One region of the Vibrio artabrorum genome, then DNA from elsewhere that is predicted to be linked to it. Evidence: predicted binding sites of a transcription regulator. Region 1 holds the regulator's gene; each other region holds the start of a gene.
What was found. The regulator MetJ, encoded in region 1, represses methionine synthesis genes. The targets are predictions, from matches to a motif close to TTAGACNTNTANANGTCTAA.

Region 1 (10,479 bases):
TTAGCCTTTGAGAAAGCCATGAATATTAGGCCGCTCGAATTCTGCGCCAATTCATCATCAATGGCGAAGGCTTATTCTTATATGTGCTTCCCATATTATGCACGATAAGTATCCGTTCAAAAGTTCAACAAGTGGCAGTAATTTCAACTGCTCACTGGTCTTATTAGTAGTGAAATCTCGTTTTTTAATGAGACAGAAGCTGTAGCCATCTAGGAACTTTGAAGTACATCCATTAACATGAACAAGATCCCCCAAATAATAATATCCTAGGAACTAACACCCATGTCTGAAGACAGCCGCCAAGCTCAATCCTCTCAAGATTTATCACCTCAAGAACAATTCCGTCAGCAAGCTCTTGATTACCATGAGTTCCCAATGCCAGGTAAAATTGCCGTCGCCCTGACGAAGCCTGCAAACTCTGCAGAAGATCTGGCACTTGCATACAGCCCTGGCGTGGCTGAGCCTGTTCGCGAGATCGCACAGAACGTCGATAACGTTTATAAGTACACAGGTAAAGGCAATATGGTTGCTGTTATCTCTAACGGTACGGCGATTCTTGGTCTCGGTAACCTTGGCCCTATTGCTTCTAAACCTGTTATGGAAGGTAAAGCGCTCCTGTTTAAGCGTTTTGCTGGTTTAGATTCTATCGATATTGAAGTAAAACACCGCACAATCGATGAGTTCGTTGATACGGTTGCGAATATCGCAGATACATTCGGCGGTATTAACCTGGAAGACATCAAAGCCCCAGACTGTTTTGAGATTGAACGTCGCCTGATTGAACGTTGTGATGTACCGGTATTTCATGATGACCAACACGGTACGGCGATTGTAACGGCTGCGGGTATGCTGAATGCGATTGAACTTCAAGGTAAGGAGCTTGAAGAGTGTAAGATCGTCTGTTTGGGTGCTGGCGCAGCGGCTGTAGCATGCATGGAACTACTGATTAAATGTGGCGCTCAGCGTGAAAAAATCTACATGCTTGACCGTAAAGGGGTGATCCATACACGTCGTGATGACCTAAATGAATACAAAGCGCTGTTCGCAAACAACACGGACAAGCGCACGCTTGAAGAGGTTATCGAAGGCGCAGACCTGTTCTTGGGTGTATCGGGGCCTAACCTACTGCCTGCTGAAGCTCTAACGCTGATGGCTGATAATCCCGTTGTGTTTGCATGTTCAAACCCAGACCCAGAGATCAAGCCTGAGCTTGCACACGAAGTCCGTTCTGACCTAATCATGGGGACAGGCCGCAGTGACTACCCTAACCAAGTCAACAACGTACTGTGTTTCCCATTTATTTTCCGTGGTGCATTAGACGTACGTGCGAGCGAAATCAATGACGAAATGAAGCTGGCGGCGGTGAAAGCGATTCGTGAACTGGCAAAAGAAGACGTTCCAGCTGAAGTATTGGCAGCTGCCGGTGAGACTACACTGGAGTTTGGTAAGGGTTACATCATTCCTAAGCCAATGGACCCACGTCTACTTCCTCGCGTAGCACGAGCTGTAGCGGAAGCGGCGGTTGAATCTGGCGTAGCTCGTATCGAGATGCCAGCTAATTATATGGCATAGAGACATATAGTATAGAAACTGGATGACATAGTTGTCTGATATCGTCGTTTCGTTATCGAGACGAAAACGAATAATAAAAAACCGACTCATCGGGAGTCGGTTTTTTTATGTCTCTGATTCACAGCACACTGATAAAACTAGTCAGTGATGCAAAAAATAGAGTTCAGCGATAGCGAATCAATAATGAAGGCAGTGACTGAGTTGTTTTTATTCTTCGTCAAACGCTTCGAATTCGATGCCCATTTCTGTCATCAGTTTTTTCACTTCAGCAGGGATATCGTCAGGACGATCTTTACGAAGGTCTTCATCCGTAGGTAGTGGTTGGCCTGTGTACGCATGTAGAAAGGCTTCGCACAGTAGCTCACTGTTTGTGGCATGGCGTAGGTTATTAATCTGGCGGCGAGTTCGCTCGTCAGTCAGAACCTTTAACACTTTTAGAGGGATAGAAACTGTAATCTTCTTTACTTGTTCGCTTTTCTTTCCATGCTCAGCATATGGGCTTATGTATTCACCATTCCAGTCGGCCATTGCGTACCTTCATCACTTTAGTTGTTAGAATAAATTAATAGTGGTGATTTTAGCGGGATTTACTGCCATAAGCAAAGACATATGGACGTCTAGAAGTGTTGACGTCTCACATTTATGGAAGTAAAGTGAATAACCTATATCTAGCACAGCCGCAAAATGCCGATCAGCCGCTGTGATTCTCAGACGCAAAACTTGTAAGGAAGCACCTATGAGCAGCCGGAAGCCAGCAACAATAGCAGTACGGACGGGCATCGAGTCAGACAAGCAACATCATGCCGTTGTCCCACCTATTTATCTGTCGACTAACTATGGTTTTCCCGCTTTTGGTGAAGTGCCAAAGTACGATTACACTCGTTCTGGTAATCCAAACCGCGGTTTATTAGAAACGGCACTGTTTGAGCTTGAGTCGGGCAAAGGCGCGGTTGTCACTAACTGTGGTACTTCGGCGCTTAACTTATGGGTTTCTGCTTTCCTAGGTGGTGATGATCTTATTATCGCACCACACGATTGCTACGGTGGTACTTACCGTCTGTTTAACACTCGCTCATTAAAAGGTGATTTCAACGTTCTGTTTGTTGATCAATCGGATCAAGTTGCACTGGATGCGGCGATCGCGCTCAAGCCAAAGTTGATCTTAATCGAAACCCCATCGAACCCATTGGTTCGTGTGGTTGATATTGCAGAAACTTGCCGTAAAGCGAAAGAAGTGGGTGCTCTGGTTGCTGTCGACAACACATTTTTGACCCCAGTGTTCCAAAAGCCATTAGAGCTGGGGGCTGATTTTGTTATTCACTCGACAACCAAGTACATCAACGGACACTCAGATGTGATTGGTGGCGTTGTGGTCACTAAGACAGAAGAGCATGCTGAAGAGCTAGCATGGTGGGGCAACTGTATTGGTGCGACCGGCACACCATTTGATAGCTACATGACGCTCCGTGGTATTCGCACGTTGGGGGCGCGTATGCGTGTTCACGAAGAAAGTTCTCGTGACATTCTGACGGCCCTACAACAACAAGAACTGGTGGGGACTATTTATCACCCAAGCCTTGTTGAACATCCGGGGCACGAGATAGCAAAGAAACAACAATCGGGCTTTGGTTGTATGTTGAGTTTTGAATTTGCGGGTTCTTTTGAAGCGCTTAAATACTTTGTTGATAAGTTAGAGCTGTTTTCTTTGGCAGAATCATTGGGCGGTGTTGAAAGTCTGATTTGTCATCCTGCGTCTATGACTCACCGAGCTATGGGGGAAGAAGCATTGGCTGAGGCTGGTGTATCTCAGCAACTGCTGCGTCTTTCGGTTGGCCTTGAAGATGCGGAAGACCTCATTGACGATCTCAAGCAAGCTTTTGAAAAAACACAGCACTTTATCACTGAAGGGGAGGCCTAATAATGACAAACTTTCGCCAGCTACATAAATTTGGTGGTAGCAGTTTAGCCAATCCTGAATGTTACCAACGTGTGGTCAATATTCTCAGAGACTACTCATCCGCAACGGACTTAGTTGTTGTATCAGCCGCAGGTAAAACAACCAACCGTTTGATTGAATTTGTTGAAGCGCTTGATAAAGATGGTCGTATCGCACATGAATGTCTGCAAACACTTCGTCAGTTCCAGCTTGGACTGATTGAAGCACTGCTTGAAGGTGAGGCTGCCATTCAGCTCACGGCAACCATTCAACAGGAATTTACCGCTTTGGGTGAGCTAACCGCCCCTTTGAGCGAAGCGCAAAAAGCCCAGGTGCTTGGACACGGTGAGGTTTGGTCTTCACGTCTACTCGCGGCTTTGTTGTGCCAGCATGACTTACAAGCGGTTGCTCAAGATGCGCGTGCCTTTTTACGAGCTGACGTGGGGGCTCAACCGGAAGTTGACCGTGCCCGTTCTTACCCTCTGATTAAAGAAGTCCTGGCACAGCATGCACATTGCCGTGTGGTGATTACGGGCTTTATGGCTCAGAACAGTGAGGGCGAAACGGTACTGCTTGGTCGTAATGGGTCGGATTACTCAGCGACCGTGATTGGTGCTTTAGCTGAGGTGGAGCGCGTGACCATTTGGAGTGATGTGGCTGGCGTGTACAGCGCCGATCCTCGTTTAGTGTCTGATGCGTGTTTATTGCCTCTGCTTCGCCTTGATGAAGCGAGTGAATTGGCTCGCCTAGCGGCTCCAGTGCTGCATAGCCGAACGCTTCAACCTGTGGCTCAAAGTGCTATGGATCTCAGCTTACGTTGCAGCTATCAGCCAGAAGCCGGCTCTACGCAGATAGAGCGAGTACTGGCATCAGGTCGTGGTGCAAAAATCATAACCTCTTTGGATGAAGTCTTCATTGTTCAGCTAACTTTCGGCCATGGACATGATTTCGGTCGTCTAGAAAATGAAGTTCTTGAAGGACTTCAGCGTGCTCAATTAGAGCCTCTAGCTTATGAGCTTGAACCTGATCAAAACTGCTTGCGCTTAGCCTACACCGAAGAGATAGCAGGCAGTGCATTAGAGTACCTACAAGATCATGCTATTGAAGCCGAAATTAAGCTTAAAGAAGGTTTCTCTTTAATTGCTGCTGTGGGGGCGGGAGTCACTAAAAATCCAAATCATTGTTACGGTTTCTACCAACAGCTTAAGGGTTCTCCGGTTGAGTTTATCTCGGAAGCTCATTCAGGCTTGAGCTTGGTGGCTGTGCTTCGTAAAAGTGAAACATCGGGTTTAGTGAAAGGTATACACTCTCAACTATTTCAAGCGCAAAAGCGTATTGCGATAGCTTTGTGTGGCAAGGGTAACATTGGATCAAGTTGGTTAAGTCTGTTCGCTGAGCAAAAGGCTGAACTTGAAAAGCGCCATGGAATGAATTTTAACTTGGTTGCGGTGGTTGATAGCCAAACGTATTGGTTTGATGAGCAAGGTATTGATGCGAATTCCGTCAGTCAACGTTTTGATGATGAAGCCATTGCCAATAATGGTGACGATTGGCTTGACCGTTTGGGTTCTCTTCAGGGCTATGATGAAGTGGTGGTACTTGATGTCACTGCGAGTCCAGCGCTTGCAGCAAAATACCTGCAAATTGCCCAACACGGCTTCCACCTTATTTCAGCCAACAAGGTGGCAGGCTCGGCATCCAGCGAGTATTACCACCAAGTGAAAAGTGCCTTTGCTAAGATCAGCCGTCACTGGTTGTACAATGCAACGGTAGGAGCCGGCTTACCGATTAACCATACCGTACGTGATTTACGTGAAAGTGGCGATGACATCCTGGCACTGTCTGGTATCTTCTCGGGGACTCTATCTTGGTTGTTCCAACAGTTTGATGGCTCAGTGCCGTTTAGCGAATTGGTTGATTTGGCATGGCAGCAAGGGCTGACAGAGCCAGATCCTCGTGCTGACCTAGATGGCTCTGACGTGATGCGTAAATTGGTGATTTTGGCGCGTGAGTCGGGTTTAGAGATTGAACCTGAGAATGTAAAAGTAGAATCATTGGTTCCTGAAGAGTTGAAAGACCTGTCGGTCGATGAGTTTTTTGATAAAGCTTCAGTGCTAAGCGAAGAACTGGCTGAACGCTTGGAAAAAGCGCACGCTCAACAAAAAGTGCTACGTTATGTCGCGCGTTTAGAAAAGAGTGGTAAAGCCACCGTAGGGGTCGAGGCGTTGTCAAAAGATCACGCATTGGCGAATTTACTGCCTTGTGACAATATTTTTGCTATTGAGAGCAAATGGTATAAAGACAATCCATTGGTTATTCGAGGTCCCGGAGCTGGACGTGAAGTCACCGCAGGCGCCATTCAATCTGACTTAAACAGAATGTCGAGCTTGTTTTAATAAGTAATCAGCTTATTTATGGCGTAAACAACCGACTATTCACTAGTATCGATTAGGCTGAAAGCACAATGTGTTTTCAGCTTTTTTTGCTTGGTGTCCCCACTTAGTATCTTAAGTTTTACTCACGATCTTCTTGAGAAAAATTCATAATCGATCTGTTGACATTAAATCGTATTCAATACATTCTATGGACATATAGACGTCTATACGTCGTTTGGGAATTTGAGATTAGTGGTTGCTTTTGCCACAGGGAGAGTAAGATGGGATACACACACGCCAGTCATATCGACGCTTTGAATCAGAATATCGCTGAACTTTCTGACAACATCAATGTGTCATTTGAGTTTTTTCCACCAAGCAGTGAAAAGATGGAAGAGACTTTGTGGAATTCCGTTCATCGTTTAAAGACTCTTCAACCTAAGTTTGTATCAGTCACTTATGGTGCAAACTCGGGTGAACGTGATCGTACCCACTCAATTATTAAAGAGATCAAGAGCCAAACGGGTCTAGTTGCAGCACCACACTTAACGTGTATTGATGCAAATCGTGAAGAGTTGATTCAAATAGCCGATGATTATTGGGCAAATGGCATTGAAAGTATTGTGGCGTTGCGTGGTGATATTCCGCCTGGCGGTGGTGCTCCCGATATGTACGCCTCTGATCTTGTTGAATTGCTTAAATCTCGTCACGACTTTGATATCTCAGTGGCAGCATTCCCAGAGGTTCACCCTGAAGCCAAAAGTGCTCAATCTGATCTTATTAACCTAAAACGTAAAGTGGATGCCGGTGCTAACCGTGCCATTACGCAGTTTTTTTTCGATGTAGAAAGCTACCTACGCTTTCGTGATCGTTGTGTTGCTGCTGGTATTGAGGTTGAGATTATACCGGGGATCCTACCCGTATCGAATTTTAAGCAGGCGTCCCGTTTTGCCGCCATGAATAACGTAAAAGTTCCAGGTTGGATGGCGAAGCAGTTTGAAGGCTTGGATGATGATCCAACCACTCGTCAGTTAGTTGGTGCGAGCCAAGCGATTGATATGGTTCGTACATTGAGCCGTGAAGGCGTAAAAGATTTCCACTTCTACACGTTAAACCGAGCTGAAATGACGTATGCGCTTTGTCATACGTTAGGTGTTCGCCCACAAGTTGCGACGCTGTAGTTATACCCATCGGAGTAAATGACGGGTCATCCTAGCTTGTTAAAAGCCTCGATAACTTCGTTAGAATTTTTGATTGTAGAATAACGACTGACCGAGGCTGCTTGTCGAAAAGAGCAGCCTTGTTCTCCAGCTTTTTTCTTGCGCTATTTCTGAACACTTACTTACTGTGGTTAGTATTAAAACGGTTGGCAAAACGCCATCGGCGATAGGATCACACATTCTACAGAGACAAAAAAGGCTTGGACTTTAACAGTCCAAGCCTTTTATTTTTCTAGCTGCTAGCTTGCTTAAGCAATAGCGCCCAGTTCTAACAATGCTTCTTCAGCCCATATAATCCATGCTTCACGGATGAGTAGGTTACGACGAAGAGTCAGACGCTCAAGGCGTGCTTGCTTGTCTAGCGTTGATGGTGTTGCGTAGTAAGCCGCTTCAATTTCTTTGTAGTGAGAAACCAATTTACGAGATTCTTCTACTAGTTCAGCAAGTTGTATACGGTACGCGCCAGAAGGTTGTACTGCGCAAGCCATTAGTTTTGCTGAAAACTCATCGCGCACTGTTGGGTGTGCGGTTGGTTGCTCAAACCATTCACCTAAAGCGCCACGACCAGCGTCAGTGATAGAGTAAACTTTACGATCAGGTTTGCCTTCTTGAGGCTCAAGCACGCAAGTGACTTGATGGTTCTGAGCCATTTTATTGAGTTCGCGATAAACTTGTTGATGACTCGCTTTCCAGAAGTAACCAATGCTTGCTGAGAATTCTTTTGTGATATCGTAACCAGTAGCATCGCGTGTACTTAAAACGGTTAGAATTACGTGTGGTAATGACATGTCTGAAATCCAAATGGTAAACAGTGAACAAATACTTAAACAACAAGTGTGCTTCTAATGGCACGTTATATTGATTATGTTTAAGTGCTACCAACATCATTGTTGGTTATGTCACCTTATAAAGCCGTTTATCACCTAGGTTGACCAAGTTGTTGGTCAAGATGCTGCAGATTATTTTTATGGTGTGCTTCTGCAGTGGAGCGGTAGTATATCTAAATAATAAGCATAAAGTAGAATACATGGACAAAATAACCCAAAAAAATAATAAAATATTCTTTACTGGCTGTTTTGCCAAATAAAAAGGTCGCTAAGTGCGACCTTTTGTCTTTTTTGTGGTGGTAATTACTGGTTAACCTGTATTTCGCATGCCTGCTGCAATGCCTGCTATCGTCACCATTAGCGCCTCTTCAAGCTCTGCTGGTGGTGTTTCACTCTTACGAGTTCGGTAAAGCAGTTCAGCTTGAAGCATATTTAGTGGCTCAACGTAGATGTTACGTAGACGAATTGACTCAAGCCCCCAAGGGTCGCTTTGCATCAGGTTCTCATTGTTTTCTACATTCAGTACCGTTTTGATGTCTTTTTGCAGCTGTTCACGCAGTAACTCACCTAGCGGCAATAACTCTTTATCAACCAAACGTTGGTCGTAGTACTTAGCAATTTCCATGTTGCACTTGGTGTACACCATTTCTAGCATACCCAGGCGAGTTGAGAAGAATGGCCATTCGCGACACATCTCTTCCAGTAGGGCTTGGTGGCCTTGGTCTACCGAATATTGAATGGCTTCACCTGCACCTAACCAAGCTGGGAGTACTAAGCGATTTTGGCTCCAAGAGAAGATCCATGGAATCGCACGTAAGCTTTCTACGCCACCATTCGGGTTACGTTTCGCAGGGCGAGAACCCAAAGGCAATTTACCTAGCTCTAGCTCTGGCGTTGCTTGACGGAAGTAAGGGACGAACTTCTCTTCACCACGAACGACATTACGATACGCCTCACAAGATACTTCAGACAGCACTACCATTAGGTCGCGCCACTCTTGTTTAGGCTCTGGTGGCGGCAGAAGGTTCGCTTCTAGAATCGCACTGGCGTACAGGTTAAAGCTGTTTACAGCAACATCTGGTAAACCAAGCTTAAAGCGGATCATTTCGCCTTGCTCAGTTACACGTAGACCGCCTTTCAAGCTCTTAGGTGGCTGTGAAAGAAGTGCGGCATGCGCGGGAGCGCCACCACGACCGACCGTACCACCACGACCGTGGAATAAGGTCAGGTCAATTCCTTCTTCTTCACAAGCCTTAACCAGCTTGTCCATTGCGTCATACTGAGCCCAACCAGCAGACATCACGCCAGCATCTTTTGCGGAGTCTGAATAACCGATCATGACCATTTGGTGATTTTGGATAAAGCCACGGTATAAGTCGATGCTCATAAGCTGTTTCATGACGGCTTCTGAGTTGTTCAAGTCATCTAAGGTTTCGAACAGTGGGCATACATCCATGCGGTACGGACAACCACACTCTTGCAGGAGTAAATGCACTGCCAGTACATCCGATGCGGTACGAGCCATGGAAATGACGTAAGCACCAAAGGCTTCGCGAGGTTGAGCTGCAATCACTTTACAGGTGTCTAAAACTTCTTTGACCTGTTCAGAAGGCTCCCAGTCACGAGGCAATAGTGGACGTTTTGAACTTAATTCATTGGTTAAAAATGCAATTTTGTCTTGCTCGCTCCAATGGTCGTAATCGCCAATACCTAAGTAGCGAGTCAGTTCCGACAGAACATCGGAGTGACGTGTACTTTCTTGACGAATGTCGAGACGAACCAAATGCACACCAAATGCTTTTAGGCGTCGTAGGGTATCAAGCAGAGAACCGTCTGCAATGACGCCCATGCCACATTCGTGCAGTGATTGGTAACACGCGTAAAGTGGTGTCCACAATTGGTCGATGTTTTGTAGTGTTGCTTTCTTTGGCACGTCGACGTGTTGAATTTCAGCATCTAATACTTCGAGTGTGTTGCGAAGTAAAGTGCGTAAACTCTTCAGTATTGCGCGATATGCTTCGTGCTCATCACCCGCTAGCTCACGAACGGCATCATTACACTTAGTCATCGACAGTTCGGTAATCAGCTCGTTTACGTCACCTAGGTAAAGATCAGCGGCTTTCCAGCGAGATAGGCGCAGTACTTCTTTGGTGATGGTGTGCGTGACGAATGGATTACCGTCGCGGTCGCCGCCCATCCAAGATGAGAAATGTACTGGGCGTGCATCAATTGGCAGGCCTTCACCAAGGTAGCCCTTAAGTCGACCGTCCATTTCACGTAGGAAATCTGGCACCGCTTCCCAAAGTGAGTTTTCAACAACCGCAAAGCCCCATTTAGCTTCATCCAACGGGGTCGGGCGTTGCTGACGAATCACATCTGAGTGCCAACCTTGAGCGATAAGCTGCTCTAGACGACGTTCGGTTTTCACGCGTTCTTTTTGTGATAGGTCGCTGAGTTCTAATTTAGATAAACACTCGTTGATCTTGACCAGTTTGTTGATCATGGTGCGACGAGTGATTTCTGTTGGGTGCGCGGTTAACACAAGCTCT
Region 2 (10,479 bases), 290 kb from region 1:
GGACCAACAATGCAGCAGCAACAGTGGCTATCATTGACCAAGTTCCGTCATACAACTCAGCGTTGAACACCGCACTGGCCAAAGTAATTAGACCAGTAATGACGACTATCATAGAATAGTTTTTTCTTTCCATTTCTTTCTCCTATACAACTACCGCATGCGCATGTAGCTGACCTTTTTGTTGTATTACGTTATTTTACTCATGATATTAATTAGAGATTTCTTATCATCATCACTTAAGTTAGAGAACTGTTCTGACATCACATCAAAAAATATTGGATGGATTTTTTGCACAAGCTCCAAACCAGATTTAGTTAATGCTACTTTTACACTTCTCTTATCACGAATATCATGTCGTCTTTTGGTCAGTCCTTTTGACTCAAGTCTATCAACGCGATTAGATAGTGCGCCCGATGAGGGTAAAAGTGTTCTCTCTTTTAATTCTTTTGCAGTAAGCTCATGCTTACCTCCGGATCTGTATAATGTTGCAATAACGTCGAACTCTGAGGTATTTAGACCGTAAGATTTGCAAAAATTACAACGAGTATTAATTATGTTATTAGAAAATAAGACAAATTGAGTATTCAACTTAACATCAATATCAGATAAATTTGGATTGATATCCATCCACTCTCTAAATATTTCTTTGTCTTTACCATTATTTTTCATGCACACCTCAGTTATGACGCTATATGTATTTTAAAACTAGCAATTGGAACTTAGTTACTGCTAACTGAAACATCAAAGTCGAGAAGATGACGATGCCAGTTGAGATGACACAAAAGTCTACCAAAAAGATTGGTAAATACTTAATGGTTTTCTTAATTAATGTTAATGGATTCAGTGGCATATCACCCAACTCTTCGACCGTTTGGTGATTTAGTTCCCACTTTAGTTAATGACATTTGCCACACGCTTAAATCGCGACAGCGAAAGGCGCCAGCACAACTCAATAGGTAATATTTCCACATTCGATAAAAGCGTTCGTCATAATCGATTTGTTTTGTCGTCCATGCCTTATGAAAATTTTCATACCAAGCACAAAGAGTCAGGTCATAGCTCTGACCTATATTGTGCAAGTCTTCCATGTTAAAGGCAGGTTCCATTGCAATAGAGAGCTGCGCCAATGATGGAATTTCACCATTAGGGAATATGTACTTATGAATCCAAGGATCATTTGTTGTTGTTGACTCAAAAGAACCGATGGTATGAAGCAAAAAAATTGCATCATCTTTCATGAGTTTATTTGCGCATTTGAAAAAATCAGAATAATTTGATGAACCAACATGCTCTAGCATCCCAACTGAAACTATTCGGTCATATTTTTCATATGGTTCATATAGTCGATAGTCTTTAAGGATAAAGTTTACTGGAACATTTTTTTCATCTACTAGGAGAGAACCAAGCTTTGCTTGCTCTTCGGATAGTGTCAATCCATCACAAGTTACACCATATTTTTCAGCAGCATAGATCATAAAACTGCCCCATCCACAGCCGATATCTAGAATTCGCATCCCCGGTTTTAGGTCTAACTTTTTGCAAATTAAATCAAGCTTTGCCTCTTGTGCATCATCTAGATTATCTGAGTTATCCCAGTATGCACACGTATATGTCATACGTTTATCTAACATTGCTTTGTATAAATCATTGCCAATATCATAATGAAATTGAACGTTTTTCTTTGATAAAGATGTTCCTTGAGGATTAAAGAATTTTTTTACTTTGCTTTTTCCGATGTGCGCTCCAAGAACTAATTTTTTCTTTAGATCTAATTTCTTATCGATTTTAGAAGCAAGTACTCTAGAGATCATTTCAGCAATGTCATCACAATCCCACATTTTATCCATGTAAGACTCGCCAAAACCAAGAGAGCCATCTGTTAGCACTCGGTTAAATACGGCAGTGTCATGGATTTGAATGTCCCAAGGTCTATTGCCGTTAATTTTTATGTCTGCAACAGCAAGCATTTCTTCAAACATAGCGTACTCACCCTCTTTCATTTCTATTTCTCCAAAAGAATTAAATTGAGCAAAGACTTTACTACTCAAGAAGGTTTATGTAAAGTATATTTACGTAAACATTAATTGAGAATTGAAATGAAAATACTTTTGGCGATATTGGCGCCATTGTTATGGGGAACTACTTATGCAGTTTTGACAACTTTTTTTAAAGGATGGTCTCCTTTTGCGTTAGCAGTTTGGCGAGCGCTTCCAGCAGGAGTTATTTTACTAGCATTAAGACCGACTCTGCCTACAAAGCAAGAATTGCCTTGGTTGTTATTGATTGGGTTGCTAAATATAGCGCTCTTCTTTGGTCTTCTTTTTGCTGCTGCTCTTTACCTACCTAGTACTCTGGTAGGCGTTGGAATGATAGCGCTTCCTGTCATTGGCATTGTTGTTATGGCAGCCGCTCACAAGGTACATCCATCAAAAGTTCAATTTATTTCATCTGCAATTCTTATTGTTGCGGCTTCATATTTATTCTTAACCTCATCAACATCTATTAGCTTGATTTCAGTAATTTTGCTTATCGGCTCGATGACTGCACTTATTGCAGGCAGCATTGTAACTAAACATGTAATGAAGACCATAAATTGGTATAAATTATTGACGTGGAAGCTTTTATTTGGTGGGGTAATTCTTCTTCCAATTGCATATTGGGATGTGAATTTAAGAGGAATTAATTATGTTTCAGCTATTCCTTCATCTCTTCATCAATGGGAAGCAATGGCGTGGTTAGTTATTGGTTTAACTTGTATCGCATATGGGGCTTACGTATTCACAATTCCATTGATAACCACTACAGAGTTAAGTTTTTTTGGAACTATCAATCCAATTCTAGCAATGGTTCTAGGAGCAACCGTAATGGGAGAACAATTCAGCACAACTCAAATTACGGTAATGATGTGTATGATCGTGTCAAATTTAGCAGCTCAAACATACGAAAGCCTGAAAAAACGCCAACCAGAAGCAGTAATAATCGAATATTAGCAAACCCAATAATCATTTTCGTAATTCGAACATGGAAATTGAAAATAGACGTCTAGATGTAGAAATGCCTACAAAACATATTGTATTTTTCGTGGCAAGCTTGCGTTAGTTAGCCATGAGTAAACCTTAAGATTGGAGCTATCATGACTAAGCACCTGTTCACTTCTGAGTCGGTATCAGAAGGTCATCCAGATAAAATCGCAGACCAAATCTCTGACGCAGTTCTTGACACAATTATTGAGCAAGACCCAAAAGCACGCGTGGCTTGTGAAACTTACGTAAAAACCGGTATGGTTATGGTTGGTGGTGAAGTAACGACTTCTGCATGGGTTGATATCGAAGAAATCACTCGTGAAACAGTTCGTGAAATCGGCTACGTTCACTCTGACATGGGCTTTGATGCGAACTCGTGTGCGGTTCTAAACACCATCGGTAAGCAGTCTCCAGACATCAACCAAGGTGTTGATAAGGCAGACCCTAAAGAGCAAGGCGCAGGCGACCAAGGCATCATGTTTGGTTACGCTACAAACGAAACTGAAATTCTAATGCCAGCTCCAATTACTTACTCTCACCGCCTTGTTCAAAAACAAGCTGAAGTTCGTAAGAGTGGTAAACTAGATTTTCTTCGCCCAGATGCGAAATCTCAAGTAACTTTCCAATACGACCAAGGTAAGATTGTTGGTATCGATGCTGTTGTTCTTTCAACTCAACACTGTGATTCAGTAACAACACCTGACCTACGTGAAGCGGTAATGGAAGAGATCATCAAGCCAGTATTACCTTCAGAGTGGATCACTAAAGATACCAACTTCTTCATCAACCCAACCGGTCGTTTCGTTATTGGTGGTCCAATGGGTGACTGTGGTCTAACTGGTCGTAAAATCATCGTAGATACTTACGGTGGCGCAGCTCGTCACGGTGGTGGTGCGTTCTCTGGTAAAGATCCATCGAAAGTAGACCGCAGTGCAGCTTACGCAGCACGTTACGTAGCGAAAAACATCGTAGCTGCTGGCATGGCTGACCGTTGTGAAATCCAACTTTCATACGCTATCGGTGTTGCTGACCCAACATCTATCATGGTTGAAACGTTCGGTACTGAGAAAGTATCACATGAAATTATCATTGATGCGGTTCGTCAAAACTTCGACCTACGTCCATACGGTCTACAAGAAATGCTTAACCTGCTTCAACCTATCTACAAGCGGACGGCAGCATACGGTCACTTCGGTCGCGAAGAGTTCCCATGGGAAGCAACGGATAAAGCAGCTATCCTACGCGATTTCGCTGACATCAAATAACCGAGTCATGCAAGAATCGATAAAGCCCTCGCCTCTGGTAGAGGGCCTTATTATCTGAGTCCAGTTAGTGATGAAGCAGCGGCCAAAGCCTTTCTAAAATAAGGCGGTAGCTCAAACGGCTTACCAGAGGAAGCGGTGATAGATGACAATGAAAAACAACACTGCTATCGATGAATGAAACAGAAAATTCGACAAGTGCTGGGGCTACACACCTCCAACTATATTTGTGACAGAACCCGCGGCGGCTATAAGCGTGGGGCCTATAAAAGCAAACCTAGCTTAATTAAAGTTGCAACACGCGTGGAGCAAACTACAAAGACGTATGGCGGGCAGTTGAAGCAATGTCGTCAGGAATTAGAAGACTACAGCGGCTGGCTCTTTTAGCCCCCTAATACGTTAAGGGGAATGAATAGAAATGATGACCAATACGTGTAAGTATTGGAGGTTACAATCAGGAGATATGTAATGCCTTTATTAGACAGTTTTACCGTAGACCACACACGTATGCATGCTCCAGCAGTTCGTGTGGCTAAAACGATGCAAACTCCAAAGGGAGATACCATCACAGTATTTGACTTACGTTTTACGGCACCGAACAAAGACATCCTTTCTGAGAAGGGAATTCACACGTTAGAGCACTTGTACGCTGGCTTTATGCGCAACCACTTAAGCGGTGATAGCGTTGAGATCATCGATATCTCACCAATGGGTTGCCGTACTGGTTTCTACATGAGTTTGATTGGTACGCCTTCAGAGCAGCAAGTGGCGGATGCTTGGGTTGCAGCAATGGAAGACATATTGAAAGTAGAAAGTCAAAACAAGATCCCTGAGCTGAATGAATACCAATGTGGTACAGCAGCAATGCACTCTTTAGATGAGGCAAAGCAAATCGCGAAAAACATTCTAGAAGCGGGCGTTGCAGTCAATAAGAATGATGATTTGGCACTGCCAGAATCTATGCTGAAAGAGTTGCGTATTGACTAAATTAGGCTCTGTCGCATGATAGGGAACTAAACAGTCCATGGGCTTTGTTGCGTAATTCGATGGAACTAAATCAGAAAGTTACGATCTGATCGGCTAAATCAGCTAATCTTCGTTGCCTTATGCCGAAACCTCGTTATAAAACAACTAACTGGAAACAGTACAACAAAGCCCTAATAAACCGTGGTTCACTTACTTTCTGGATTGATGAGGAAGCGATAGCCGAGTGGAAGCAAAACAAACAAGGCAAGCGTGGTAGACCTCGCCGATTCAGCGACTTAGCCATTACTACCGCACTGATGGTGAAACGCGTTTTCTCTCTGCCATTGAGAGCGCTGCAAGGTTTTCTAGACTCAGTATTGAAGCTGGCTAACATCCCGCTTGTTTGCCCGCACTATACCTGTATAAGCCGCCGAGCTAAGGAAGTTGAGGTTTCATTTAAAACCAAAACCAGAGGAACAATACAACATCTGGCCATTGATGCCACTGGCCTCAAGGTTTATGGCGAAGGTGAATGGAAGGTCAAGAAGCATGGTACTGATGGGAAGCGCAGAGTCTGGCGTAAGCTGCACATCGCAGTAGATACAAACACCCACGAAATAGTCGCAGCAGAGCTGAGTTTATCTAACGTAACCGATGCCGAAGTGCTCCCAAACTTGCTAAAGCAGACACGTCGTAAAATCATTGAGATATCAGGTGATGGCGCTTATGACACAAGGGGTTGCTATGATGCTATACGGATCAAGCGAGCGGTTCCACTCATCCCGCCACGAGAAGGGGCGGCATTCTGGGAACGTGGGCATCCTCGTAATTTAGCGGTAGGTTGTCAGAAGCTATACGGCTCCAACAGGACTTGGAAAAAGCAGTATGGCTATCATAAACGCTCGCTGTCAGAGACAGCAATGCATCGAGTGAAACAGCTGTTGGGTGGGAAACTCAGTCTCCGAAATTACAACGCTCAGGTTGGTGAGACTTACGCCATGATCAAAGCTCTGAACAAGCTTACAGGACTTGGTATGCCTGAAACTCAGTATATCGTTTAAAAATCAAGCGTGATGGAACGGGCATGTCTTCTCTCTGAATTAAGCAACAAAGCCTCACACAATCTACATATTTACCATTGATAATGAGAAATATCACATAAATACAATCACTTCAGGCCTAACTTATTCACGCAACATTTCAATTCCGTGAGCATATCGAGCTCTATCATTGGATGAATACTTCTCAGGCAACAGTACAACCCTACACCCACACAAAGCCTATGAGTAGCGCGCACGAAGAGAAAGTAGTAGTACATAACGGGGTATGAAGCCCAATGAAACGTACACGCTTAATTCTCGAAGTTATTCCTATTTAAATTCAAAACTAGGGGGATGTTGTTATAGCCTTTACCTAAAATAGTCACTTCACTGCGCATTAAAGCTTCCCATACTTTTCTTTATATTCTAGTAGTAACTCAGATGCATTCTCGTATCTGACTCTCATATCATCATACATGCTGTACAAGGCGTTAATGTGTGATAGTAAGGCAGATACGTCATCACCTTTAGCCGACTTACTCAACTGTGATATAGCCTTCTGCTGCTTCTTATTCTGCTCTGTTAGCTTCTTATTTTTATAGGATAAATCTCTATTATCCCATTGTTTTTTTTGAACTTGCCCCGCAGTGTCAATTTTTGCCAATAGTTTAGGATAGTTATTGGCAATGTTAGAGCGTTGGCAGCCTAGATATCTCGCGATGGCATTAGCATTTATTTTTCTATCTTCACTGATAAAAAGGGCTAAAGCCTGCTCGATTTTTTCCTCTGATACTTTACCCATTATAAACCTCTTTTGTTCCATTACCTTCTATATCAGATATAGCCTTATCAGCTGATGCTAGCGTCCTTTTCAAGACACTTAAGAAGGTTTGGTATCTATCAGCTAAGCCAGCATCCATGATTCGGCTAATGCCTCGCTCGGCGCTGTTTTTGGTTGCCGTCCAAAATGGTAAGTGCCTTCTAGTCGCAAAATATGTATAACAATAAATACAGCTATCAGGAACGGCCACATTGTGCATTTTACAGCTAGAACCTGCTGCACAATAACCATGAGGTAAACCAAGGATTCCATCACTGTTTTTTGTCGCCAAGGCAATTAGCTCTTGAATACTCTCTATATGTTCGTGATGGTCTGTCGAGAATATAATTCCTGATTGTCCTTTGTTTAATTTATTGACGATGTTTTTCAGCCGTTTGCCACCGCCGCCACCTATTTCACCTTTTATAGCGCTTTCAACAATATCGGTAATTACTTCCTCTGTTAAAAGAGCATCAAATCCCTCGATAATATTTTTTAAATCATCAATCGCCTCAAAACCACGTTGAGCATAAACAAATGTGACCATCTCGCTCATATGCTTAAACTGTTGGGATATATGATGGATATCGCCTAATTTATTGGCAATAATGAACCACGCAAAACTATGCCTCAACATATGAGGCGTAACTCTGAAAATATCTCCTACTTTATATTCAACTCCTCTCATACCAGAGTTTGCACTTACTGATTTATAGTTGCATTTGTATTTTTTTAAAAACTCAATATCAGACTCTGTTACTTCAACTTCAATTAAATCTAACGCTACAGCAGTCGAGCCTTGCCCAGAAGTATCAGTTTTAATTGGTTTGGTTGGTTTAGGAAACCAGAGGTTTCCTTTTTGTGATGCGTAGTTAAATGCGAAGAGATAATTATTTTCAAGAGCTTCTTCAAATAGCTCCTCGTTCCTTTCACTAATTTTTGAAGGATAGTATTCTAGAATTAGCTTAATTCTATCATAATAGACAGTATTAACGTCACTTAGTAATTTCATAGCGTCATACACTTGTTTACAGGATACCCAATCAAGAACAACATCCTCATTGGTATATTTCCTCAATGTTGACTCAATGAAATATTTCACCTTCCCATTTTCTCTTTTACACTTATGAGCGTTGTTTTTTGTTGCTTTGCCTTCCGATACCCTAAACCCTGTAAGAGCTAGCAACATAGTAAATGCATAAGGAGTTATTCTTCTTATCTTATCCCTTAGCCCCCTATATTCAACAACTTCATCTTTACTCAGCATTCTAGGTAATATACTTAAAACATTCTGGTTCACATTTGGGTTTCTTAGTGCATAAGCTTCAAAATTGACATTAACTTTTTTTCCTAGGGTGATAAACCGCTTTATATCCTTTTTATTTTCAAATAATTTACTACATTCAGAAATTATTTTTTTCTGAATCATCGGTGGAACTAATGGGTGTTTCAGTCGGTTGACAGTATCAGCTTTAGTTCGTTTGGCTTTAGTGTTAGCCTCAATAACTTCCTTTGAAAACTCTTGATTTATGAAGTTCAGCTCAAGCAATACGGTCAAGGAGTCCTTAACCACACCAACTGTTGACGGACCATGCTCCTGCCGATAGTTAATATAAGATGAAACAACATCATTAAACTTCAACTTTGGTAATTCACCTAATTCATGAAATGATTCATAACCTCTGGAGTTAAGATACTTTGAGAGTCTTATCAATTCTTTTATTATTCTTGAAGATGTACTGAACCTTTTTGTGGCACCTCCTAGTTTAGTACCACGCTTAGCTATTAAGATAAAAATCGTTTTTACTTCAAACTCGAATATAGGAAGCGTCTCTATTACGAGTCTTTTTTCAGTTTTATTTGGTCTAAATTTATTACCTTTAAAATTGTAAGCTTCGCCGCTCAACTGTGATTCGTAGACAGTAAAATCAGGTATTTTATTGATTTCTTTCAATGTTAGCCTATTAATTTTATAGCTTCCATCTAGCTCTTGAGACACTAGCTTATCAAACACTTCATCCAATTTATTCATGGCTATTACCTACAATATTAGATAATGGAAATGCAAACTCCCAATCAGGGTGCAGCCCCTTTGTCTCAATTAAAGATCTCGCTTTATTAACAATGTCTGGCTTAGATGCTTCTATGAAAGATATAATGTCATCAACTCTCTTTGACAATATGTCAACGAACTCCCTCTGATTCTCAGGATCTTCATTGTTGACTATAGCTCGCTCCATTGATGATATGACATATTCTTTATATGACAATAACTTCCACATATGGTCTGCGTCTTTCACTACTTTAAAATACTTACACCAAATACAAGCAAGAAAATCGCCGCAATACTTATTGTCTTTATCAACAATTTTAGCATTTAATTTATTAAATCGTTTCACTTCATCGCTATCTGGTTCTGATGAGCAAACTCCTACTGGTGTTTCTTGAGCATTATCAAGTTCATTAATATCATCGATAGCATTTAACTCTTGGCTTATTTCTTTCCCTGAGAAATAGTTAGCCATTATATCGATCCCCCTTGAAAGTGTTTCCTCGCCCTCAGATTTTGATATCGCCTTGTAGCTTTTCAGGAAAGTTTGAAAGTTATGAGCAGCCAATTCCTCATATTCTCTCACACTCTTGGCTATATTTTTGTAAATAAAATTCACACCACCTTTCCTAATTTTTCTTGGGTTATAGTGTATCTCGCACCCCAAGTCTGATATTAATTTAGGTATCCTTCTTAAATTACCGGCATCTATCCTTTTTACACCATTTACGTCACATGGCTCTATAAATAAATGACTTTCTATACTGTGTCTTTCCCTTAATTCAGAAGTTAGGTTATCTCTGACAAATATAATATCTCTTACAACCGACCTTAAGTCTCGGTCTGCAACTGAACTGCTATCAAAGTCATATTGACTTGACTTATATGAACGCCTATTTTTAATCAAAACCAAGTCATAGTTTTCTTGATTAGTTATAGGATTAACTCTTTTGGTTAATCTATCTAGTGATAAGTCCAATAATGGCTGTTGATTCCAACCTGTCTTTATTTGTATCTTTGCATAATAGAAATATATTTTATCACGTAAAGAATTATTTTTACATCTTAGTGCTTTCTCTATGTAGAAAGCCAACTCTCTAACTTCTTCCACTGTATAGTGTTTATTGCTATTACCAGAAATCTTTTTAATTTTCTCATCTTTAGAGTTTGATATAATATACACATCTGGAATCTCTCCAGCAAACTCGCCAATAATACTCCTAAATGAATTTCTATAGTGCATAATTGTTGTGGAATTTTCGCTCTTATCTTTTACAAGAGATTGAAATATCTCTAAGCAAGTAACGCCTACATTATA
Region 3 (10,479 bases), 170 kb from region 1:
TCGAGTTTCCCCTTTTGCTGGGATACGAGCGAGACAGTAAGGCATTGGCTCACCGTCAACCACAAGAATACGCTTATCACCATTGCTGATGTCTGGAACAAAGGTTTGTGCCATTGCGTAGTTCTGACCGTGGTTGGTCAAGGTTTCAATGATCACCGATACGTTTGGATCGCCTTCCTTCACGCGGAAGATAGACGCGCCACCCATGCCATCAAGGGGTTTTAGAATCACGTCCCCATGCTTCTCGCGGAATTCTTTAATCTTTTCTGCTTTACGAGTCACGATGGTCGTTGGGGTCAGTTCTGGGAACCAAGCAGTGAACAGTTTTTCGTTACAGTCGCGCAGGCTTTGCGGTTTGTTGACGATCAGTGCACCGTTTTCCTCAGCGCGCTCAAGAATGTAAGTTGCGTAGATGTACTCTGTATCAAACGGAGGATCTTTACGCATCAGTACCGCATCTAAATCTGATAGTGCAATAGTTTGCTCTGACTTAAATTCGTACCAACCGTTTGGATCTTCTTTGAGTTCTACCACCTTAGTGTCAGCAATGGCTACGCCTTGATCTAAATGTAGATCATCCATTTCCATGTAATGGATTTCGTAACCACGACGCTGAGCTTCAAGCATCATGGCAAAGCTAGAGTCTTTTTTGATGTTAATGGATGAAATTGGATCCATTACGATGCCAAGTTTGATCATTTTTTTCTCCTAGCCTAGATCGCCAAAACGGACTTGTAAGGCAGTAATTGCGGTTAGAGCAGCTGTCTCGGTACGAAGTACACGTGGGCCGAGTAGCGTCTCTTCAAATTTGTATTGTTCTGTCATGCCGATTTCTTCAGCTGACAAGCCACCTTCAGGGCCAATCAGTAAGCGCACCTTACTGATGGGTTCTGGAAGGGTGTTAATTGAGTACTTTGCACGAGGGTGCAGGTTTAACTTTAATGCTTCGCTTGGTTCGCTGCACCACTCTTCAAGTTGCATAATTGGACGAATGACAGGAACCGTATTGCGGCCACACTGTTCACACGCCGCGATAGCAATCTTTTGCCACTGTGCGAGTTTTTTCTCGAAGCGTTTTGTATCCAGCTTAACGCCACAGCGCTCTGAAATTAGAGGGGTAATGGTGTTCACACCAAGCTCAACCGATTTCTGAATCGTGAACTCCATTTTGTCACCACGTGAAATCACTTGGCCTAAATGTAAGTCTAACGGAGACTCGCTGCTGTGCTCGATGCGTTCAGAAACATTAACGGTGACATTTTTCTTTGATACTTCAGCTATCGTCGCAGGGAATTCAGCACCACTGCCATCAAATAGAATAACTTCTTGGCCTTCTTTCATGCGAAGGACGCGACCAACATGACCCGCGGCATCTTCGCCTAAAGCGAGTGAACCTAACTGATGGATGCGTTCTGGGTGATGGATACGAGGGATTCTCATGCTGGTAAACCTATAAATATGTTCATTTGGGTATTTTGTCTCTGCCTAACATGGATGCTTTTCGTTGAAAAAACAAGGGGAGAGCAAGAGTTTCAGGGCAATTCTGAAACTCTTTTTTGAGACAGTCAGGAATAGTGCTGCAACGAAAGGGGTTATTGACAAGCAGGGTAAACAAATGGGTTGTGATTACCTTGGATGGCATAGATTTTCTGATCACGAGTACATTCCCACTTGTCGACAGGAAATTGCTTGTTCCACGCCATCATTAGGTTGGTTTGTTGCTTAGAGAGCTTGAAACCATACTCTTGGCTCATGTAAAGATAAGTGCGAGCGATAGAGCCTTTTGCTCTGTCTGGCGGCATAACCTTACGCTGCTTGAAGTTAACTTGCATTTCACACTGACCGTAGCTCACGCCATTCACGCCATTCCACTGGCTGAAGTTGTAATTGGATCGATCTCCGTTCACCTCTCCAATCGCGGGAGTCAAGTTGTGAAGGTCGGCCTCCATGGACTTGAATACCTTATCATGGCGAGTGCAGTTCTTGCGCCCACCGTCTTGCCAGCACTGACGCTGGTGACCGAATTGCCAAGCTGGAACCACGTGTTCCCACTCAATTCGACTTGCTCGTTTTAGTTGCTTTCGAACTTGATAGCCACAGCTGTTCAGATCTGGGATACCTTTCTTTTTGTCTTTCCAAGTGATGTCACAACCACAATAAAAAGAGGTTGGATGGTCGAGATAAATTTTCACCGCTTCTTTTTTTGCTTTGGAAAATGAGCTCGGCGGAGCGGCGAAAACGCTTTGGGTTACCAGTAGGCCCAATACTATTGATAAGAAATAAGACACTGATAGGCCAAATGCTTTGAAGGTGAGTTTTTGCATAGAAAAAGACTGATAAAAGTATGATAAACGTAAGTCTATCACTCAAATATCAGGTCGCTCTATTAGATTTATTCTAACGAGCCAATCAATCGGTTATTCGCTTAGTTGAGTTCCAGTAAAAGCTAAGGTTTGCTGGCACCGTTGGCAGCGATAGGTCGATTGATTTCGAAGTACTTTGTTGTGTCGTCGGATTGATAATGGGTAAGTGGCGCACTCACATCGATATTCAAAGGTTTTTCCTTGAACTGAAGTGATTTCAAAACGGTGAGTTGTTCTGGCCGGTACGTTGAATACCTTTTCCATGACGTATTTCCACTCATTGCCGTGAGGTCTCACTCGGCCAAATACCTGATGAGTAATTAAGTGTGCAAGCTCATGAGGCACAACCTCATTGATGAAGGCTTCTTCATTCTCGGTAAATAGCACAGGGTTGAGCTTAATTTCGTTGAGCTGAAGGTAGGCCTTTCCCGCCGCCTTACCTCTTAACTTATAGGTGATAATTGGGTGTGGAAATTCACGAGAGAAATGTTGATTTGCGATAGCTAGGCACTCGGCCAATTTCTTATTTGCTCGATGTTGTTGCGGGGTGTAAGACAAACGTTGTTAACTCCAAATAAAAGGCCTCAGCGTTTAAGCTAAGGCCTCATCATAACATTGCTCGTTACTATGGCGATTATTTATAGATGGTGATTCTTCTTGATGATCGCGTGATAAGCATGCCATGTACCATAACCAAGCAGCGGCATCGTGACAATCATACCTATTCCGTAAGTCGCAAACCCCACTAAAATTCCAGCGCAAATAATGCTCGCCCACACCACCATCGCAGGGATGTTTGACCTTACCGCATTAAAGCTAGTGAAAATGGCACTCATTACATCAACGCGTCTTTCCATCATTAATGGAATTGAAAATGCCGATATGCTGAATATCAGGCTTGCGATAACAAAACCAATCACTGAACCGGTGATTAAGAAGGGAGCAAACTCAGTCAATGGCGCACCTTGCACTGAAGGGTAAAGTGCGTGCAATAACGCCGCGATACGCATCCAAAATATCATCGCGACCATCAATACCACTGCAAAGGCCCATTGATGGGTAGAGTTGCGAGTGATGGCTTTCATCGAGTGCAGTAGGTTGGTGTTGTGCCCTTTTTCTCTTTCCCAAGCGGCATCATACAAACCCAGAGCAAGAAATGGGCCTATCAGCATGTAGACGATCAGGCTTGGCATCACAACAAGGTGCGTTCCTTGCCATTGAACCAGTTGAACAATGGCGATAGCGGCCACCATAAAGCACAGTCCGTAAAATGCGCTGATTAACGGCATTTTTACTAAGTCATGCAGAGCAAGCGACAACCAATGGAAGGGCGCGGAAATACTGATTTGGTTGCAAGGAATAGTTCGAGCGTAATCTTGGTCGCTGACCTTGTCTTTTTTCTCGTTGAGTTCGGATGTGTGAGCGGTACGAGGCATAGATCCCCCTAGTTAAATAACGTCCTAGTTATAATTCCATAAGGCTCACCGATGTGGCTTGTGTGAGAGCTATGGTGTTGAGCTCAATGGCTCTTTGTCATCCCAGTTATTGTTCTAGCGTGCATTTAACGAGCGTTATCAGACTGAATTAATTTAAGTTAAATGTGAGCTTGATCGCTTAGGAGTTACCTTAACTATTGTCAGTAGTGATGGAAAATACAAATTATCGGCGTTTTTTTATACTAAGTGGTTAACGGTAAAAGAGGTCGGTAGAGTCGGGGATACCGAGAAAGAGCTGGTAAGTGCATAAAAATAAAGCCCTTACTCAGAAGTCAGGGCTTTAAAGAAACAAATTGCAGTCGCTAAATTATTTTAGGCCTGCGAAATCCGCAAGGATTGCGGCTTTGTCTGTCGCTTCCCAAGGGAACTCTTCACGACCAAAGTGACCGTATGCAGCTGTCTGTTTGTAGATAGGTTGAAGCAGGTTCAGCATCTCTTGAAGACCGTATGGACGTAGGTCGAAGTTTTGACGAACGGCTTCAATGATGATCTCGTGCGCTACTTTTTCAGTACCAAACGTTTCAACCATGATAGATGTTGGATCTGCAACACCGATAGCGTAAGACAGTTGAATCTCACAACGGTCAGCCATGCCAGCCGCTACGATGTTTTTTGCAACGTAACGCGCTGCGTAAGCTGCAGAACGGTCAACTTTTGATGGATCTTTACCAGAGAATGCACCGCCGCCGTGACGAGCCGCGCCGCCGTAGGTATCAACAATGATCTTACGACCGGTTAGACCACAGTCACCCATTGGGCCACCGATAACGAAACGACCGGTTGGGTTGATAAAGAAGTTCGTGTCTTTGTTGATCCACTCAGCAGGAAGTACTGGCTTGATGATCTCTTCCATAACCGCTTCACGTAGGTCTGGTGTGGTTACCGAATCACAGTGTTGAGTCGAAAGAACAACCGCATCGATACCAACGATTTTACCTTGGTCGTACTGGAATGTTACTTGTGATTTCGCATCTGGGCGAAGGAAATCAAGCTTGCCGCTCTTACGTACTTCAGCCTGCTTCTTAACCAGAAGGTGAGAGTAAGTAATTGGTGCAGGCATTAGGATTGGTGTTTCGTTGGTCGCATAACCAAACATGATACCTTGGTCGCCCGCGCCTTGATCTTTAGGGTCAGCTTTATCAACACCTTGGTTGATGTCTGGAGACTGCTTACCAATGGTGTTTAGTACTGCACAAGAGTCAGCATCAAAGCCCATATCAGAGTGAACGTAACCAATTTCACGTACTGTTTCACGAGTGATTTCTTCGATATCAACCCATGCCGATGTTGTTACTTCACCGCCAACCATAACCATGCCGGTTTTTACGTAAGTCTCACAAGCAACGCGTGCTTTCGGATCTTGTTCCAAGATGGCATCAAGAACAGCATCAGAGATTTGGTCTGCAATTTTATCTGGATGACCTTCTGAAACAGATTCAGAAGTGAATAGGTGCTTAGCCATGAGAGCTCCACTTTTAGTTTTTGGTTGCAAATAGTTTTGGTTGCAAACAGTGATATGCAAATAATTTTAGGCGTCGCAAGCTAGGAAGCGCTGCCACTCAATACAGTATGTTCTGTAGGTGTTTCTACATCTAGACGGCTATTCTAAATTCCAGCGGTTGAATTACAAGCTCTTTTTTATGATATGCCATAACTAAACGTTTGCGTGGCGTTGAGGTTTATTGTTGTTGGCTGACATAAATGTTCGAAAGTTGCGAAAAATGAACATTAAAATGCCAGTAAAACGTTTGCAGTCGCTAAAGTCGTTTGAGAGAATACCCGCGCTAATAAAAATGAAAAGTTTAGCATCTATCTCTTTTTTAATTCGCTTATGTACTCAGGAGCAGACATGCCTTCTCGTAAAGATCTAGCCAATGCAATCCGCGCACTCAGCATGGACGGTGTTCAACAAGCAAATTCAGGCCACCCAGGCGCACCTATGGGTATGGCTGACATCGCTGAAGTGCTTTGGCGTGGCCACTTGAACCACAACCCAGCAAACCCAGAGTGGGCTGACCGCGACCGTTTTATCCTATCTAACGGTCATGGTTCAATGTTGATTTATTCTCTGCTTCACCTTGCAGGTTACGAGCTTTCAATTGAAGACCTGAAAAATTTCCGTCAACTGCACTCTAAGACTCCAGGTCACCCAGAGTATGGTTACGCACCGGGCATCGAAACAACGACGGGTCCACTAGGTCAAGGCATCACTAACGCTGTTGGTATGGCGATGGCAGAGAAAGCACTGGCGGCACAGTTCAATAAAGAAGGCCACGACATCGTCGATCATTTCACTTACGTGTTCATGGGTGATGGCTGTCTGATGGAAGGTATCTCTCACGAAGCCTGTTCTCTAGCCGGTACGCTTGGTCTTGGTAAGCTAGTCGCTTTCTGGGATGACAACGGCATCTCTATCGATGGTGAAGTGGAAGGTTGGTTCTCTGACGATACACCTAAGCGTTTTGAAGCTTACGGTTGGCATGTAATCCCAGCGGTAGATGGTCACGACTCTGACGCTATCAACGCAGCGATTGAAGCGGCGAAAGCGGACCCTCGTCCAACTCTTATCTGTACTAAAACGATCATCGGTTTTGGTTCGCCAAACAAAGCCGGTACGCACGACTGTCACGGTGCTCCACTAGGCGCTGATGAAATCACAGCAACGAAAGCAGCACTGGGTTGGGAACACGGTCCTTTTGAAATCCCAGCGGATATCGCAGCAGAGTGGAATGCAAAAGAAGCAGGCGCAGCAAAAGAAGCGGCGTGGAATGCTAAATTTGACGCATACGCAGCGGCTTACCCAGAACTAGCAGCAGAATTCAAACGTCGTACTAACGGCGAACTACCCGCTGAGTGGGAAGAGAAAGCATCGGCAATCATTGCTGATCTTCAAGCTAACCCAGCAAACATCGCTTCACGTAAAGCCTCTCAAAATGCACTAGAAGCGTTTGGTGCTATGCTACCTGAATTCATGGGTGGCTCTGCTGACCTTGCGCCTTCTAACCTGACTATGTGGTCGGGTTCTAAGTCGCTTGAAGCAACTGACTTCTCTGGTAACTACATCCACTACGGTGTACGTGAATTCGGTATGACAGCGATCATGAACGGTATCGCCCTTCACGGTGGTTTCGTACCCTACGGCGCAACGTTCCTAATGTTCATGGAATACGCACGTAACGCAATGCGTATGGCGGCTCTGATGAAAGTTCAGAACATCCAAGTTTACACACACGATTCTATCGGCCTAGGCGAAGATGGTCCGACTCACCAACCGGTGGAGCAGATCGCTTCTCTACGTTTGACTCCAAACATGAGCACATGGCGCCCATGTGACCAAGTTGAGTCTGCCGTGGCTTGGAAACTGGCAATCGAACGTAAAGAGGGTCCTTCTGCACTTATCTTCTCTCGTCAAAACCTGGCACAACAAGATCGTGACGCTGAGCAAGTGGCTAACATCGCTAAGGGTGGTTACATCCTGAAAGATTGTGCTGGTAAGCCAGAGCTAATCATCATTGCAACGGGTTCTGAAGTTGAGCTTGCGGTTAACGCTGCTGCTGAGCTAACGGCTGAAGGTAAGAAAGTACGCGTAGTCTCTATGCCTGCCACTGACGCATTTGACAAGCAAGATGCGCAGTACCGTGAATCTGTACTTCCATCTGACGTAACGGCACGTATCGCTGTTGAAGCGGGCATCGCTGACTTCTGGTACAAGTACGTTGGTTTTGGTGGCAAGATCATCGGTATGACAACGTTCGGCGAATCTGCACCAGCAGACGAGCTGTTCAAAATGTTCGGTTTCACGACTGAAAACGTTGTAAACACAGCGAAAGAGCTTTTAGCTTAATACTCTTTAAATTATTTTGAGTATAGAAAAGAGAAAACCGAGCCATGTTGCTCGGTTTTTTATTTTGGATTCTATGAGTTTAAGATTTACTCAAACTCATTACCCCGGTTATCTTTTTCTTTGCGGCCACAGATTTTACACGTCACGTATCGATCCATGTCGTAGTAATGCCCACCATTGATAAAGGTGTGAGCCATTAGCTTAACTCTTCCAAGTAACGAACGATCCCTGTCGTAGCTGCTCGTTTTTCTCACTAAGATTTCGCTATGAGGCGTTTCTTGTGAACATTGCTTACAAAAGTGGGTCGCTGGGTAACCTGACATAGTCATTTCCTTTGGGTGATGAAACGAGAAAAGAAATAGCCAACAGAAAAATAATTTATCTTTCAGCTAAAATGCATATCATTGAAATATTAATCAAGTTTTATAGAGGTAATGCTTCGATACATATCACGAATTTAATGCGCTTTAGATGGCTATCGGTTACTATTTGTGGCATGAAAATCATGTAGGGCGATGGAATCATGCTAAAAGTCGCGATAAACGGATTTGGAAGAATAGGGCGTAATGTATTGCGTGCTGTTTATGAAAGTGGCAAAAGCCAACAAATCAAAGTAGTAGCGGTCAATGAGCTTGCTCAGCCGGACGCTATGGCTCACCTATTGCAGTACGACACCAGTCACGGCCGCTTCGGTAAGAAGATCTCCAACGACCAAGAACACATCTATGTTCACCATGGCATCGGTGTGGAAGATAAAGGTGAGTTCGATACGATTCGTATTTTGCACCTTGCTGATATCGAGCTGTTGCCGTGGCGTGACCTTGAGGTGGATATTGTTCTCGATTGTACAGGTGTTTATGGCTGTAGAGATGATGGTCTAGCGCACATTGCTGCTGGTGCTAAAAAGGTGTTGTTTTCACACCCAGGTGCTAATGACCTAGACAACACCATTATCTACGGTGTCAATCACGATACTATCGAAGCTGACCACAGAATCGTTTCTAACGGTTCATGTACTACCAACTGTATTGTCCCGATCATTAAGGTACTTGATGACGCCTTTGGCATTGAGTCCGGTACCATCACAACCATTCACTCTTCAATGAATGATCAACAAGTTATCGATGCGTACCACAGTGATTTGCGCCGTACTCGAGCGGCAAGCCAATCTATCATTCCTGTTGATACCAAATTGCATAAAGGTATTGAAAGAATTTTCCCGAAATTTTCTAACAAATTTGAAGCGATATCTGTGCGCGTGCCGACGGTAAACGTCACAGCGATGGATTTAAGTGTCACAATTAATGCAAATGTGAAAGTTAATGACGTAAATCAAACCATTGTTAATGCCTCCCAGTGTACATTACACAATATAGTTGACTATACTGAAGCGCCGCTCGTTTCCATCGACTTTAATCACGATCCCCATAGCGCAATCGTTGATGGTTCACAAACTCGAGTGAGTAATGGCCACCTAGTGAAAATGCTCGTGTGGTGTGACAATGAATGGGGCTTTGCGAACCGAATGCTGGATACGGTTCTTGCAATGCAAGCTTCTGAAGGTAAGAAGTAAGGCCTAGAAGCAAATATGCGGATTATTTATTTTTAGCTTGAAATAAATGCAAAGTATCCACATATTATAAGCAGCTAAAGTATTACCAGTTGAATAATTTATAGACTTAGCAGGGTTGCTGAGTTTCCAAAACTTTATATTTATTTAAATTTGAGAGGACAAATCATGTCTGTGATCAAGATGACTGACCTGGAACTTGCAGGTAAACGCGTATTCATCCGTGCTGACCTAAACGTACCAGTAAAAGACGGTAAAGTAACTTCAGATGCACGTATCCTAGCATCACTACCAACTATCAAACTTTGTCTAGAAGCTGGCGCAAAGGTAATGGTTACTTCTCACCTTGGTCGTCCTACTGAAGGCGAATACAACGAAGAGTTCTCTCTAGCTCCTGTAGTTAACTACCTAAACGACGCACTAGACTGCGACGTTAAACTAGCGAAAGATTACGTAAACGGCCTAGAGCTAAACGCGGGTGAACTAACGGTTCTTGAAAACGTTCGCTTTAACAAAGGCGAGAAGAAGAACGAAGAAGCACTTTCTAAGCAATACGCTGCACTATGTGACATCTTCGTGATGGACGCATTTGGTACTGCTCACCGTGCTCAAGCGTCTACACACGGTGTGGGTACTTACGCTCCTGTCGCGTGTGCTGGTCCTCTACTAGCGGCTGAACTTGAAGCACTAGGTAAAGCAATGGATAACCCTGAGCGTCCACTAGTGGCTATCGTTGGTGGTTCTAAAGTTTCTACTAAACTAACGGTTCTAGAATCTCTTTCTAAAATTGCTGACCAACTTGTTGTTGGTGGTGGTATCGCGAACACATTCATCGCTGCTGAAGGCCACAACGTCGGTAAGTCTCTATACGAAGCTGACCTAGTTGAAACGGCTCAAAAGCTAATGAAAGAGTGTGCTATCCCAGTAGCAACAGACGTTGCATGTGCTAAAGCGTTTGACGAAAACGCAGAAGCTGAAATCAAGCTCGTTTCTGAAGTTCAAGACGACGACATGATCTTCGACCTTGGTCCAGATTCAACTGCGGCACTAGCTGAAATCATCGGCAACGCAAAAACTATTCTTTGGAATGGTCCTGTAGGCGTATTCGAATTTAAGAACTTCGAAGCGGGTACAGCGGGTATTTCTAAAGCAATCGCTGACTCTGCAGGTTTCTCTGTAGCTGGTGGTGGTGATACGCTAGCAGCT

Region 2: the regulator MetJ is predicted to act here: its motif matches at 3,035-3,054, upstream of metK (methionine adenosyltransferase).
Region 3: the regulator MetJ is predicted to act here: its motif matches at 5,444-5,463, upstream of metK (methionine adenosyltransferase).

What each region holds. Positions count from the first base shown of each region.
Region 1 covers NZ_AP025458.1:2,775,410-2,785,888, reverse strand. Annotated here, with positions in the region: gene OCU36_RS12645 (malic enzyme-like NAD(P)-binding protein) at 283-1,572, shown strand; gene metJ (met regulon transcriptional regulator MetJ) at 1,780-2,100, opposite strand; gene OCU36_RS12635 (O-succinylhomoserine (thiol)-lyase) at 2,309-3,490, shown strand; gene OCU36_RS12630 (bifunctional aspartate kinase/homoserine dehydrogenase II) at 3,493-5,904, shown strand; gene metF (methylenetetrahydrofolate reductase) at 6,165-7,064, shown strand; gene OCU36_RS12620 (PadR family transcriptional regulator) at 7,352-7,891, opposite strand; gene ppc (phosphoenolpyruvate carboxylase) at 8,241-10,479, opposite strand, start outside.
Region 2 covers NZ_AP025458.1:3,061,543-3,072,021, forward strand. Annotated here, with positions in the region: gene OCU36_RS13900 (DoxX family protein) at 1-133, opposite strand, end outside; gene OCU36_RS13905 (MarR family winged helix-turn-helix transcriptional regulator) at 187-669, opposite strand; gene cfa (cyclopropane fatty acyl phospholipid synthase) at 852-2,000, opposite strand; gene OCU36_RS13915 (DMT family transporter) at 2,097-2,990, shown strand; gene metK (methionine adenosyltransferase) at 3,134-4,288, shown strand; partial or broken gene OCU36_RS13925 (transglycosylase SLT domain-containing protein) at 4,526-4,672, shown strand; gene luxS (S-ribosylhomocysteine lyase) at 4,754-5,272, shown strand; gene OCU36_RS13935 (IS5 family transposase) at 5,392-6,312, shown strand; gene OCU36_RS13940 (hypothetical protein) at 6,689-7,093, opposite strand; gene OCU36_RS13945 (hypothetical protein) at 7,086-9,143, opposite strand; gene OCU36_RS13950 (hypothetical protein) at 9,136-10,479, opposite strand, start outside.
Region 3 covers NZ_AP025458.1:2,604,168-2,614,646, reverse strand. Annotated here, with positions in the region: gene gshB (glutathione synthase) at 1-699, opposite strand, end outside; gene rsmE (16S rRNA (uracil(1498)-N(3))-methyltransferase) at 709-1,440, opposite strand; gene OCU36_RS11670 (endonuclease) at 1,593-2,324, opposite strand; gene OCU36_RS11665 (SprT family zinc-dependent metalloprotease) at 2,418-2,921, opposite strand; gene OCU36_RS11660 (DUF2189 domain-containing protein) at 3,002-3,799, opposite strand; gene metK (methionine adenosyltransferase) at 4,167-5,321, opposite strand; gene tkt (transketolase) at 5,709-7,703, shown strand; gene OCU36_RS11645 (hypothetical protein) at 7,790-8,026, opposite strand; gene epd (erythrose-4-phosphate dehydrogenase) at 8,227-9,276, shown strand; gene OCU36_RS11635 (phosphoglycerate kinase) at 9,442-10,479, shown strand, end outside.